One region of the Ensifer sp. ENS03 genome, then DNA from elsewhere that is predicted to be linked to it. Evidence: riboswitches for the same ligand, from Rfam matches in the RefSeq annotation. Region 1 holds a riboswitch; the other holds the start of a gene.
What was found. A riboswitch is a leader RNA that binds a small molecule or an ion and turns the genes downstream of it on or off. The one in region 1 is predicted to bind FMN.
Positions count from the first base shown of each region.

Region 2: it holds a riboswitch for FMN, as region 1 does, so the genes downstream of both, IB263_RS10565 (6,7-dimethyl-8-ribityllumazine synthase) here and IB263_RS06500 (DMT family transporter) in region 1, are expected to answer to the same signal.

Region 1 covers NZ_JACVAV010000001.1:1,321,796-1,328,695, reverse strand. The annotation lists gene IB263_RS06510 (MarR family winged helix-turn-helix transcriptional regulator) at 1-176, shown strand, start outside; gene IB263_RS06505 (esterase-like activity of phytase family protein) at 272-2,479, opposite strand; gene IB263_RS06500 (DMT family transporter) at 2,547-3,461, opposite strand; FMN riboswitch at 3,549-3,731, opposite strand; gene hupB (DNA-binding protein HupB) at 3,856-4,131, opposite strand; gene lon (endopeptidase La) at 4,352-6,772, opposite strand.
Region 2 covers NZ_JACVAV010000002.1:783,947-790,846, forward strand. The annotation lists gene IB263_RS10550 (ABC transporter permease) at 1-516, shown strand, start outside; gene IB263_RS10555 (ABC transporter ATP-binding protein) at 528-1,589, shown strand; gene IB263_RS10560 (TfoX/Sxy family protein) at 1,653-1,997, shown strand; FMN riboswitch at 2,491-2,640, shown strand; gene IB263_RS10565 (6,7-dimethyl-8-ribityllumazine synthase) at 2,734-3,207, shown strand; gene IB263_RS10570 (low temperature requirement protein A) at 3,556-4,839, opposite strand; gene IB263_RS10575 (RpiB/LacA/LacB family sugar-phosphate isomerase) at 5,051-5,494, opposite strand; gene IB263_RS10580 (triose-phosphate isomerase) at 5,537-6,304, opposite strand; gene IB263_RS10585 (DeoR/GlpR family DNA-binding transcription regulator) at 6,301-6,900, opposite strand, start outside.

The DNA.
Region 1 (6,900 bases):
TGGAAGCCGCAGAGCACCCGCGCAAGCAGCTGCTCGAGGAGATCTTCTCGGCCCTCGACGACGAAGAACTCGACGCGCTCTTTGATATCGTCGGCAAGCTGGTCGACCGGACGGACGAGATCCGCAAGCGCAAGGATGAGGCCGAAGAGGCAGCGCAGATCGCGATCGCCCGCTAGGAGCGTTCTCGCTCGTCGCAAATCACAAGTGCCGAAACAGAAAGAGGCCGGGACGTCATGTCCCGGCCTCTCCCGTTTTCTCCGGGCGGTAACGCTTACATCGCGTTGATGGCGCCAATGGAGAAGAACAGGGTTTCGCCAGAGGAGTCGTCGACGCCGTCATTGTCGGTGACGACATAGCCGTTGCCGGCGGCATCGACGGTGAAGCCTTCGACCTTGTCGACGACGTAGCCATTCAGCGCCTTCAGTTCCGGAATGAGATCACGAACCTCTTCCTTCTTGACGACGGGCAGTTCACCGCCAAGGGCAGCTGGCTTCAGTTCCGAGAGCGCAACGCGATAGATCTTCTTCAGCTTGGCAGCCTGACCGATCAGGTTGTCGCGCTCGATGACATAGGCATAGTCGCCGTGGACGGAAATTTCCGACAGACCAACCCAGCCGTCACCGGCCTTTTCGAGTGGGTAGCGCACGGCGCCCCATTCTTCGCTCTTCAGGTTGTAGGAGACGAGCTTGACGAAGCCCTTCTCGTCATCCTTCCATTCGCGCTGAACCGCCATCCACAGCGTCTGCTCGTCGCCTTCGCCGACAACGGTGATGCCTTCGAAGCCAAAGCGGGTTTCGCCGGCACGCAGCGCTTCCGGCAGGGCGATTTCCTTCTTGATCTCGCCCTTCTTGTTCACGTGGAAGATCGCGTGGCTGTAGAGCTTGTCGGAGTTGCCTTCCGACGCGAGCCAGAAGCCCCCTTCCCCGTCATTGGCGATGCCTTCGATGTCGAGCTTCTGCGCCGGTGCGCCATCGCGGGTGATGGCGAGCGCTTCGGTGATCAGCGCCGGCTTCTGGGTGGCATCGATGGTGAAGATCGTGGGCTGCGACGAGTAGACCGAATCGTTGACGGCGCGCAGGAAGCCGGGCTTGTCGGCGACGGCGGCGAGACCGGAGAGTGCGCCGAAGCCGATCGGCAAGCCATCCTTCTCGGCGGAGCGGATCTGCGGATAGACCGCTTCGCCCTCGGCACGCTCATAGATCATCACGTGCGAGCGCGCGCCGCCGTCCTCGACGAGATCGACTTCGTTTGCGGTCGCAAAGAGATTGCGCGCGGGGATCGCGACGGCGCCTTCCGGCGAGATGCCCGACGGCAGGAGCTGCAGCAACTCAGGCTCGGCGCCCGTATCCTTGTAGACGCCGACGATCGAGGCACGCTCGGACAGAACGAAGAACAGGTTGTCGTCACCGAACTTCGCCGCTTCCAGGCCCTCGGGCTCAACGCCCTTGGCCGAAGAGCGCTTCTCCGGATAGTGGCCGATGGCGGCGATCGCATGCTCCAAGCTCGCGCCCGATTCGAAGAGCACCTTGCCGGTGGTGTCGAAGATCGTGAAACCGCGCGAACCGCCTTCATAGTCGCCTTCGTTGGCAACGACGATGCGGTGGTCGTCGAGCCACTTCACCGCGTCGGGCTCGCGTTTGCGGCCCGGCTGCTCGTCCTTGAAGGCAATCGCGCCGTTGCGCTTGGTGTCGATGTTCTTGAGGTCGACCGTGCCGGCAGAGAAATGCGTCTTCACCGTTCCCGTCTTGCCGTCGATGATGACGATGTGGTTGTTCTCCTGCAGCGTCAGCGCGATCTCGTCCTTGCCGTTGAAGGAAACGAATTCCGGCTCCGGGTCTTCACCGGCGATTTCGGCAAGACCGGTCAGCGTCACGCGCTTCAGCGAACCGCAATCGGCAACACCATCCTTCAACGACAAGATGACGAGGTCGCCGGCCGGCATCTGCGGGATCTTGCCGTCGTTCAGCTCTTCATCGCGCTCGTTCTCGATGGCGATGGCCGCCAGCGTGCGGTCCTTGTTGACGGCGATCGAATCCGGCTGGCCGCCGAGATCGCAGGTCGCATCGACTTTCTTCGAGGCCAGATCGACGATCGCAAGAAGCCCCGAAGGCTTGACGAAGCTTTCGCGCGTGTTGACCGCGACGAGTGCCTTTGCACCGGCGATGGTGACCGAGGTCGGCTCGCCGTCAAAAGAGACCGTGCCGGCTGCCTTCGGCGCCTTGGCATCGTTGATGTCGATCAGGCCGACGCGCTTGCCGGGGCTGTCGGAATAGACAAGCGTGTTGCCGTCTTCGCTGGCCGTGATGATTTCGGCAGATGTCGGCGCCTTGCGCGCATCGCCTTCCGGCAGGTTATCGGCAACAGCAAAGGATGCAATGCGGTTGAAGACGGGCTCGGCCGCCGCAGGAAATGCTGCGGATGCAAGAAGAACGGCCGCAAGCGCGGTCACGCGCGAAGTGATGGTCATGAAATCCCCCATGTGCGAACACTGAAAACATGGGGGTTCTGCGCGATGCCGATGACAGCCGAATGACAACGCTTGGGTTTTACACCGTTCCGGTTGCAGGCGCGGCGCGCTCGCGCCGCATCTCGTTGCGCATGATGAACAGCGAGGCGCCAAGGATCAGCACTGCGCCGACCCAAAGATATCCTGTCGGCGCGTAACCGAAGACCAGCCAGCCCGCAAAGACGTTAAGCGGCAGCTTCAGATCGTCGAAGGGCTGCACGTAGGCAGCGTCGGCAACAGTATAGGCGAGCGTCAGCAGATATTGTGCGACTACGGTCAGTATCCCGGCGAGCAGCAGGAAGCCGAGTGCTGTCCCATCCGGCATGGTGAAGCCGGCCGAAAGCGCGATGGCGCCGTTGATCGGCGTCAGAAGCACAAGCAGCCATACGGTGATCGTTTCGGGGCGCTCGAGACTTGTGAGGCTCTTGGTGATGAGCGACGAAGCGCCCCACAACAGCGCCGACAGGATCGGCAAAAGGGCGGCCCAGCTGAAGCTGTCCGACCACGGTTCGAGAATAATCATCGCCCCGGCGAAACCGACCGCGGTTGCGGCCCAGCGCGCCGCGCCGACGCGTTCGCCGAGAAACAGGCGGGCGCCGAGGATGATGAAGAACGGCGAGGTCATGACCAGCGCGATCGCCTGCCAGATCGGCACGTGCGCCAGACCGGAGACCCAGGCCCCCACACCGAAGGCGGCCAACACCACGCGCGCGACGTGACGCCAGGGATAGTCGGTGCGCATGGCCGACAGCCCGACGCGTCGCAGAAACGGCAGTGAGAAGAGGAAGGCGAAGGCATATTGCCAGAACGCCATGGCGGTGGCTGGAAAACCGAGCTTCATCGTCAGCCATTGGGTGACGACATTGAGGCCGGCGAAAGCGATCCCGGCCAACACCATGAAGCCGGCTCCGGCCATGGCGCGCGAGGAGGAAAAGCCGAGGGAAGTCTGATTCATGTCATGCACCCTGAAAGCGGACCAAACACAAATCAGGACGCATGAGCGCACGGCACGACGCCGGGCATCCCTGCCCTTCGTGTCAGCGACCATTCTCTTTCATCCGGACTATGACCGTCGGCTCCGGAGTTGCACCGGATCTGCTGACCCTCTCCCCAAAAATCGAGGAAAGGCGCTCGCGGGCTTGGGCCACCTTCGCGCGTCTCCAAGACGCCGCGCTGTCATGCCCTTACCGCCGGTGGGGACTTTCACCCCGCCCTGAGAATGGGCAAGCCCTAGAGCAAATGACGGACACCCGCAAGGGCTGCCCCCAAAATGCGAAAGGGTCCGGCTTGCGCCGAACCCTCGAATACCTGGACTGCCGGCCTCGTGTCCGGCCGCCAAGCAAATCTCATCAGCCGTTGACGGCATCCTTCAGGCCCTTGCCGGCCGTGAACTTCGGCACGTTGCGTGCCGGGATGTCAACTTCCGCACCCGTGGACGGGTTACGGCCCTTCGAGGCTTCGCGGCGCGAAACCGAGAAGTTGCCGAAGCCGACCAGGCGAATGTCGCCGCCGTTCTTCAGCTCAGCCTGGATGGTCTCGAAAACTGCATCAACTGCAGAAGATGCGTCGGTCTTGGAAAGTCCGGCCTTCTCAGCAACGGCAGACACGAGCTCATTTTTGTTCATGTTTCCACCCCTTTCAGATTGGTTCGAAACGACTGTGTTTTAAGGCGCGGCGGCTTGCGCTTCGCCCGCGTCTTGCCTTTCCCAATTGCGCCTAATCCCTTGGAATGCAAGGCTTGCAGGGCGCTTTTACAACAAAAAAGACCGGCCAATGGCCGGTCTTCCCAATTTTTCTGCAAAATGAGCGCCGCGCGAGCCGGCTGCACCCATTTTCAAACCCCCGTCAGTGGGCGACGGAGGAGCCTGCTTCGTCCTGCGAATCAACCGGTGCTACGGTTGCCGGCTCGTTTGCCGGGTCCCAATCGATCGGTTCCGGCATGCGCACCAGAGCGTGTTCGAGCACTTCGCCCACCCGCGAAACCGGGATGATTTCGAGCGCGTTCTTCACGTTGTCCGGGATCTCGGCGAGATCCTTGGCGTTCTCTTCCGGGATCAGCACCTTCTTGATGCCGCCCCGCAGCGCTGCCAGGAGCTTCTCTTTCAGACCGCCGATCGGCAGCACGCGGCCGCGCAGCGTGATCTCGCCGGTCATTGCAACATCCTTGGAGATCGGGATGCCGGTCATGATCGACACGATCGTGGTTGCCATCGCGACGCCGGCCGACGGGCCATCCTTCGGCGTCGCACCTTCCGGTACGTGCACGTGGATGTCACGCTTGTCGAACAGCGGCGGTTCGATGCCGAAGTCGATTGCGCGCGAGCGGACATAAGAAGCCGCCGCGGAAATCGATTCCTTCATCACGTCGCGCAGGTTGCCGGTGACGGTCATGCGGCCCTTGCCGGGCATCATGACGCCTTCGATCGTCAGAAGCTCGCCGCCGACCTCAGTCCATGCGAGACCGGTGACAACACCGATCTGATCGTCACGTTCAGCTTCGCCGTGGCGGAAGCGCGGAACGCCCAGATAGTCGTTGATGTTGGCAGCGTTCACTTCGACCTTCTTGGCCTTGCCCTTGATGATCTCGGTCACGGCCTTGCGGGCGAGCTTCATCAGCTCGCGTTCGAAGTTACGCACACCGGCTTCGCGGGTGTAGGTCTGGATGACCGCCATCAGCGCGCCGTCTGTGACCGAGAATTCCTTCGGCTGCAGCGCGTGGTCGCGGATCGCCTTCGGCAGCAGATGCCGCTTGGCGATTTCCAGCTTTTCCTCTTCCGTGTAGCCGGCGATGCGGATCACTTCCATGCGGTCCATCAACGGCGCCGGGATATTCAGCGTGTTGGCGGTGGTGATGAACATCACGTTGGACAGGTCGTATTCGACCTCCAGGTAGTGGTCCATGAAGGTCGAGTTCTGTTCCGGATCCAGCACCTCGAGCAGCGCCGACGACGGATCGCCGCGGAAGTCCTGGCCCATCTTGTCGATTTCGTCGAGCAGGAACAGCGGATTGGACCGCTTCGCCTTCTTCATCGACTGAACGACCTTGCCCGGCATCGAGCCGATATAGGTGCGGCGGTGGCCACGGATCTCGGCTTCGTCACGAACGCCGCCCAGCGCCATGCGCACATATTCGCGGCCGGTCGCCTTGGCGATCGACTTGGCGAGCGAGGTCTTGCCGACGCCCGGAGGGCCGACGAGGCACAGGATGGGGCCCTTGATCTTGGTCGAACGCGCCTGCACGGCGAGATACTCGACGATGCGCTCCTTGACCTTGTCGAGGCCGAAATGATCGACGTTGAGCACTTCCTCGGCATGGTTCAGGTCGGTCTTGATCTTCGACTTCTTGCCCCAGGGCAGGCCGAGCAGCCAATCCAGGTAGTTGCGAACGACGGTGGCTTCCGCCGACATCGGGCTCATCTGGCGCAGCTTCTTCAGCTCTGCATCAGCCTTTTCGCGCGCTTCCTTGGAAAGCTTGGTCTTGGCGATACGCTCTTCGAGCTCGGCCATCTCGTCGCGGCCGTCTTCGCCGTCGCCGAGTTCCTTCTGGATCGCCTTCATCTGTTCGTTGAGGTAGTACTCGCGCTGGGTCTTCTCCATCTGGCGCTTGACGCGCGAGCGGATGCGCTTTTCCACCTGCAGGACGGAGATCTCGCCTTCCATGAAGCCGAGCGCCTTTTCCAGGCGCATCTTCACGCTGGTGGTCTCTAGCATTTCCTGCTTTTCGACGATCTTGATCGACAGGTGCGAAGCGACCGTGTCGGCCAGCTTCGAATAGTCCTCGATCTGGCTGGCAACGCCGACGACCTCGGGAGAGATCTTCTTGTTGAGCTTTACGTAGCTTTCGAATTCGGAGATGACCGAGCGGCTGAGCGCCTCGATCTCGACCGGATCTTCCTCCGGCTCGCTCAGGCTATGCGCCGCAGCCTCATAGAATTCCTCGCGCGGCGTGTAGCCGTCGATTTTGGCGCGCGCGCGGCCCTCGACCAGTACCTTGACGGTGCCGTCGGGCAGCTTCAGCAGTTGCAGAACGTTGGCGATGGTACCGACTTCGTAGATCGCGGACGGTTCCGGATCGTCGTCGGTGGCGTTGATCTGGGTGGCAAGCATGATCTGCTTGTCGGTGCCCATGACTTCCTCGAGCGCACGGATCGATTTTTCGCGGCCGACGAAAAGCGGCACGATCATATGCGGGAAGACTACGATGTCGCGGAGCGGCAGGACCGGGTAGGTCGCGCTTTCAGTCGCCGGTGACGTTTTGTTCGTCATGTCATTTCCTTTCCGTCCCGATTTCGGGCCCGTATCCGGGAGCCCTACAGGCACTCCCGGCTGTCATATTTTCCACATGAAAGTGGAGTGCGACCGCGTCCATTTCAAGGCTCGACGCAGACATCCAC
Region 2 (6,900 bases), on a different contig from region 1:
ATCGAGTTCATCACGCTGCTGCCGCTGGTCATCCCAGCGATCGTCATCGTCTTCGGGTACATCCGGCTCTACAACACCTCGAGCTGGCTGCCGTTGACGGGCTCGCTCACCGGCACCAACATCCTCCTGATGTTCGGCTATGCGACGCTTGCGCTACCCTACATGTACCGCGCAGTCGACACGGGCCTTCGCACCATCGACGTCGCCACCTTGACCGAGGCCGCCCAAAGCCTCGGCGCCGGATGGACGACGATCCTTGCCAAGATCATTCTGCCGAACGTGCTCGTCGCCGTGCTCTCGGGCGCCTTCCTGACCTTTGCCATCGTCATCGGCGAGTTCACCATGGCGGCCTTGCTCAATCGCCCGGCTTTCGGCCCCTACATGCAGCTCCTGGGCGCCAACCGCGCCTATGAACCGGCCGCACTCGCCGTCATTGCATTCGGCATCACCTGGGGCTGCCTCGGCCTCATCCAGCTCGTCTCGCGCTTTCAAAAAAGCGCGCCTCCTAAGGCCTGAGGACCGCACCCATGAGTTTCCTGTCACTCACCAGCATCAAGAAGTCCTTCGGCCCGGTTCACGTCGTGCACGATTTCAACATGGACATCGAAAAGGGCGAGTTCGTCTCGTTCCTCGGGCCATCGGGCTGCGGCAAGACCACGGTCCTGCGCATGATCGCCGGCTTCGAAAGCCCGACCAGCGGCAAGATCGTCATCAACGGCCGCGACCAGAACTCGCTGAAGCCCAACCAGCGCAACATCGGCATGGTGTTCCAGGCCTATGCGCTGTTTCCCAACATGAACGTGCATGACAACGTCGCCTTCGGCCTCAAGGTCGCAGGTACAGACAAGTCGGAGATCGACGCGAGGGTGAAGCAGATGCTCGGGCTGATCAAGCTCGAGCACCTGGCGGACCGCTTCCCCTACCAGCTCTCCGGTGGTCAGCAGCAGCGCGTTGCGCTTGCCCGCGCCATTGCGGTCAAGCCGCAGGTGCTGCTGCTCGACGAGCCGCTGTCGGCGCTCGACGCCAAGATCCGCGTGTCGCTGCGCGAGGAAATCCGGCAGATCCAGCAACAGCTCGGCATCACCACCGTGTTCGTGACCCATGACCAGGAAGAAGCGCTGTCGATCTCCGATCGCATCGTCGTCATGAATGCCGGCCGCGCCGACCAGATCGGCACCCCCTTCGAGATCTACAACACGCCGTCAACGCGTTTCGTCGCCTCCTTCGTCGGCACGCTCAGCATCATCGAAGGCAAGGTCGCGGACCCGGCCGCGGGTGCCGTCACGATCGGCAACCAGCAGATCGCGCTGAAGGATCCGATTGCCGGCATGAAGGGCGGCGACAGCATTTCGCTGGCGCTTCGTCCCGAAGCGGGCTCGATCGCCGAGGGCGCCACGGGCGACACGTCGCTTGCGGGCGAGGTCGTCTCGACGAGCTTCCTCGGCTCGGTCATCCGCACGCGCCTTCGCGTCGGCGGCGACGTCATCTCCTTCGACATGTTCAACAATCCGGGTGTGGCCCCGCCGGTTTCCGGCGACAACGTCACGCTGCGCTTTGCCGCCAAGGACCTGCTAGTCATTCGCGAATAGTGCTAGCTAAGATGGCGCAGCGTAGTGCTGCGCCATCCGTCGGCCACGAACGAGGATGTGATTATGGCCAAGGCCGAGCCGAGTGCCTTCGTCAGGCATATCCAGGATGAACTCTCCGATCTCGGGCCCGTCCAGATCGACTGCTTCTTCGGCGGCTGGGCCTACCTCGTCGCCGACAAGCGTTTTGCCGTCAGCATCAAGGACCGCCTCTATTTTCGCGTCGACCAGGCGCTGAAGCAGGCACTGGTGGCCGAGAGCTGCCAGCCCTTCACCTATCAGAAAGCCGGAAAGACGGTCGTCGTGCACCGCTTCTACGAAGCCCCGATCGACTGCCTCGACGATCGCGATGCCCTCCTCCATTGGGCCAGACGGGCACTTTCTGCCGAAGACGACGAACTGCGCGCATAACGCCTCACCAAATCCCGAACGCCTTGCCACACATAAACAGTAATGCGATGACGAAGACACACGTGATGGGATACCGGCCAATCGCGGATGCCTCAACAACCCAAAGCTTTAGCTTGAGATGCTCATTGTCGGGTTTCTTCGGGAGTTTTGCCAATCGGAGCGCCTTTGCTGTCACCAAAAGAAAAATTGATGAAGGCTGCTTCTGCTTCGCAGTAACTATGAATCGTCTTGGGTGCGCAAGAGGTTTCTGGCTCGTCATCCCCAGATGAGGGAGCGTTGAAATCTCACGCCTGTTATTCAAGCTTTCCACAGGTGATGCAGCCACCACCGACAGTCAAACAACCCTGCAGATCACCTCGGCTTAGCTAGTACGAAACTGCCGGAAGGAGAATGAGTTTTTCGAGCACCCACCGGACAAGCAAAATTCTGTCGTGATTTCCGGCATTTTCGTCGCACCGTGCGTTTGACCGCGCGCGGTCGCGCTATATAGTCGCGTTGTTCTCAGGGCGGGGCGAAATTCCCCACCGGCGGTAGCGGCCGAAAGGCCGAAGCCCGCGAGCGCCTCAGGGTTTTACCCTGGGGGTCAGCAGATCCGGTCAGATTCCGGAGCCGACGGTCACAGTCCGGATGGAAGAGAGCAAGCAGCAACGTGGGTCCCCGCGACGGGACCTCGCGCGCATGCATGTTCGCCCGACGGGATCATTGGAAAACGCCAAACCCTGAAAGGCTTGAGACCATGACCATTCTTTCCCACCCCGCCGCCAAGATCGCGATCGTTCGTGCCCGCTGGCATGCCGATATCGTCGACCGCTGCGTCGATGCCTTCGTCACGCAATGGACGAAGCTTGGCGGCTCGGCAGCCGACGTCGAGATCTTCGACGTACCCGGCGCGCTCGAAATCCCGCTGCATGCGCAGACGCTGGCCAAGACCGGCCGCTATGCCGCGATCCTCGGCACCGCCTTCGTCGTCGACGGCGGCATCTACCGCCACGATTTCGTCGCCGGCACCGTGCTCGACGGCATGATGCGCGTGCAACTCGACACCAATGTGCCGGTGCTTTCCGCCGTACTGACGCCGCACAATTTCCAGGAAAGCGAACCGCTGATCGCCTTCTTCCGCGAGCACTTCGTTATCAAGGGTACGGAGGCGGCCAACGCCTGCGCCCAGATCCTCGACGCCCGCGCCAAGCTGGCGCTCGTCAACGCCTGATCCGCGAGATGCGGTTGAGGTAGGCTCGCCCCTCATCCGCCCGGTGAGGGGAATGCCCCTCATCCGGCCTGCCGGCCACCTTCTCCCCGCGGGCGGGGAGAAGGACACAAGCGGCACCCTTGTCGCGCAAACTCTTTCCCCGGGGCTACCGAGAACGGCCTTCCACCCGGGTCCATCACAAACTCCGAGGCGGTTCTCGTTCCCTCTCCCCGCCTGCGGGGAGAAGGCTCGCGTGAGGGGGCAGCGGCAGGGGCGAACAGCGCCGAACGCTGCGCTTGAATCAACCTCTGAACCACCTGAATCGGCTCACCAGCTTGAGCCGGCAACGCACTGTTTCGACTCGCAAAATCAATGCGCGGCCTCGTTCTTGCGCAGGCTGCGATCCAGTGCCGCCACGCGGTGCCGGTGCCCCGCCACCTCGTAGCCGACGATGGTGACGACGGGCGCGAGCATCAGGATGATCAGGCACTTGGCCATGTCGAGCCCGGCCATGGCCGCGACCACTGACGCGGCCAGCACCACTGCCGTGCCCGCGAGCAGCCAGAGATGCAACCGCTCCACCTGCTGCATAAGATAGGCGTACATCGCATAGAGCAGCCCGATGTAGCACGCGACGGGCACCGCAACGGTCAGCACCGTTGCGACCGAGCCGATATGCGCCTTGTGCTCGATGTAATAGGCCGCCACATGCAGGCCGGCGCCAGTCGCGACAATCGAGGCGAAGATCGGCATGTGGCCGTAGCCCCAGACGAAGGAGCGTTTTTGACGGTGCCGGTGCAGGATCTCGGCGCTCGGCAGCAGAAAATAGATCCACCACATGCCGAAGGTGAGCCCCGTACCGGCGAGGCAGACGAGCGCGACATCGAGGTTCCAGCCCTGCCCTTCGACCACGGCGGAGATTGAGGCGACCGTGCCGACCACCCCTTCCCCAAGCGCGATGATCGCGAGCAGCCCGTAGCGCTCGGCGATGTGATGGGCATGCCAGGGCGTTCCGCCGTAGCGCATCTCGGCGACATAGGGGCCGACCATCTCGATCGCCGTCAGCCCCACGACCATGACGAAGGTCACCAGCAGCGAGAAATCGAAGAAGATCAGAACGACCCAGCCGAGCTGGGCGAGGCTGATTGCTTTGACATAGGCCATGCAGGCATCCCGTCGTGCCGGGTTCTGCCGGCTGGCGCGCAGCCATTGGAAGAGCATTGCCACCCGCATGACGACATAGCCGAGCACCATGATGCCGTTGTCGAGATGCTCACCCTTGTCGATCGATTCGAACATCGGCGGCAGGCCGATCGCAAGGATCAGCACGCCGAGCATCTGCACCATGGTGACGATGCGGAAGACCCAGTCGTCCGTGTCGTAGGCGGAGGCAAACCAGCTGAAATTGATCCAGGCCCAGCAGATGGAGAAGGTCGCAAGCGCGAAGCCGAAGAGGCCGGAAAAGAAGTGCCCTTCGGCCAGGAAATGAGCAAGCTGCGAAGCCGCCAGGCTAAAGGCGATGACGAAGGTCAGGTCGAACAAGAGTTCGAGCGTCGTCGCCGTCCTGTGATGTTCATGCGTGTCGCGACCGCTCATGCGCGCCACATGGTGGTGCGCGCTTTGATGCGGCTCGGTCGGGGTGGTTTCACTCATGCGGCTACGCCCTTCAATTGACGATCCGCAAGAATATTCAAATATTTGCAGAAGCTTCGTCAAGGCGAAGCGGGAGACCGGACATGAAAACGCCCGGCATCGCTGCCGGGCGCGTCGTCACGATGCCTGAGGGAGGATCAACGGCATCGCGAGATAAGGTAGGCCTTGAACCGGGAACCGGATGCAGACGGCAAGCCGCCCGCCCCTTTCCTCAACCGGCTCTTGCGGCATCCAGGCGATTGATCGCCTCGACATTGCCGGCCGAAGAGCCGTTCGGGTCGAACTCGGACGCGAGCCAGGTGTCGACGATCGACTTTGCAAGCTCCGGACCGATGACGCGGGCGCCCATGGTGATGATCTGGGCGTTGTTCGACTTGGCGGCCCGCTCGGCCGAATAGGTGTCGTGCGTCAGCGCCGCGCGGATGCCCGGCACCTTGTTGGCCGAGATGCATACACCGATGCCGGTACCGCAGAACAGGATGCCGCGGTCATGCTTGCCCTCGACAACCTGCTGCGCCAGGTTCTGTGCGAGGTCCGCATAGAAGCCGGACTGGCTGAGATCCACGACTTCCACGTCGCTGCGGCCACCGAGATGGGCGGCAATGACATCCAGCAGGGGCTTGCCGGCGCTGTCGGCTCCGATTGCAATCTTCATGATTGTTCCTTTCCTTCTTCTTGAGCTGCAACGGCTGGGGGCTCAGATCGCCTTGGCGACACGCTGCAGAATGTCGAGATAGCCAGTGACGTCCCAGGCGGAGCGGCCGATGAAGAGGCCGTCGATATGCGCCTGGGTGATCAGTTCTTCGCAATTGCCGGGATTGACGCTGCCGCCGTAGAGCACCGGCACGCGACGGCCGAGGGCGGCTTCCGCCACCTCTGCGATGCGCTTGTGGCGCTCGTCGGCATAGTCAGCCGTCGCCGGAATGCCGTTGACGCCGATTGCCCAGACCGGCTCGTAGGCCAGCAGGATCGTCGCCTTCTTCGCCGCGCCTTCGAGAAGTGCCAGCGCGCCTTCGACCTGGCGCTTCAGCACCTGATCCGCCTCGCCCGCTTCGCGCTCGGAAAGCGTCTCGCCGATGCAGATCAGCGGCGCCAGACCATGGCGCACGGCGGCTGCCGTCTTCAGGCCGAGGGTGCGGTCAGTCTCGCCGAAATGCTCGCGCCGCTCGCTGTGGCCGAGCTCGACCACATCGAGGTTGCAATCCGCAAGCATCGGCGGCGACACCTCGCCGGTCCAGGCGCCGGCATCGTCCCAATGCATGTTCTGCGCGCCGACCTTGACGCTGGTGCCGGAAAGTCGCGCCTTGACCTCACGCACCGCCGTGAACGGCGGAATGACAAAGCGCTGGATCCGCTCGTCCCGTGATGCGTCGGCAGCCGCCAGGCCGTCGGCAAAGACCATCGCCTCGGCAAGCGTCTTGTTCATCTTCCAGCTGGTGCCGACCCAAAGGCCTGACTTGCTCATGCTTTCTCCTTGAGATTGTCGATCCTGACCAGCCGGATGCCTGCCTCTTCGAGCGGTGCAGCATGTTCGGCCGAAACTTCAGCGCCGGTCAGCACCGCGTCGAAAGAATCGAGCCCGGTCAGGAAATGGAGCGCAGAGCGCCCGAATTTGTCGTGGTCCACTAAGAGGTATTTGCGCTTGGCCGCCTTCACCATCAGGCGCTTGGCCTGCACCACCTCCTGGTCCTGGTGGAAGGCCGTGGTGCCTTCGATGGCAGAACTGGAAAGAAAGGCGATATCGACGCGCAGCGACCGCAGCGCCTCGTCGGTGACGATGCCGAAGAAGCCGTTGAACTTCTTGTTGTATTGGCCGCCGAGCGCGATGACGGTGATGCCCGCAGCACCCGAGAGGCTGGTGATCACGCCGAGATTGTTGGTGATGACCGTCAGCGGCCGGATGTCGCGGATGCAATCGGCGATCGCGCCGGTGGTCGAACTGTCGTCGATGAGGATGCTCTGCCCCGGCTCGATCAGGCTCGCCGCATGTTCGGCGATCCGCCGCTTTTCGGAGATGGCGATCTTCTCGCGGTAGCGGAAATCGCTTTCGAATTGCGGGCT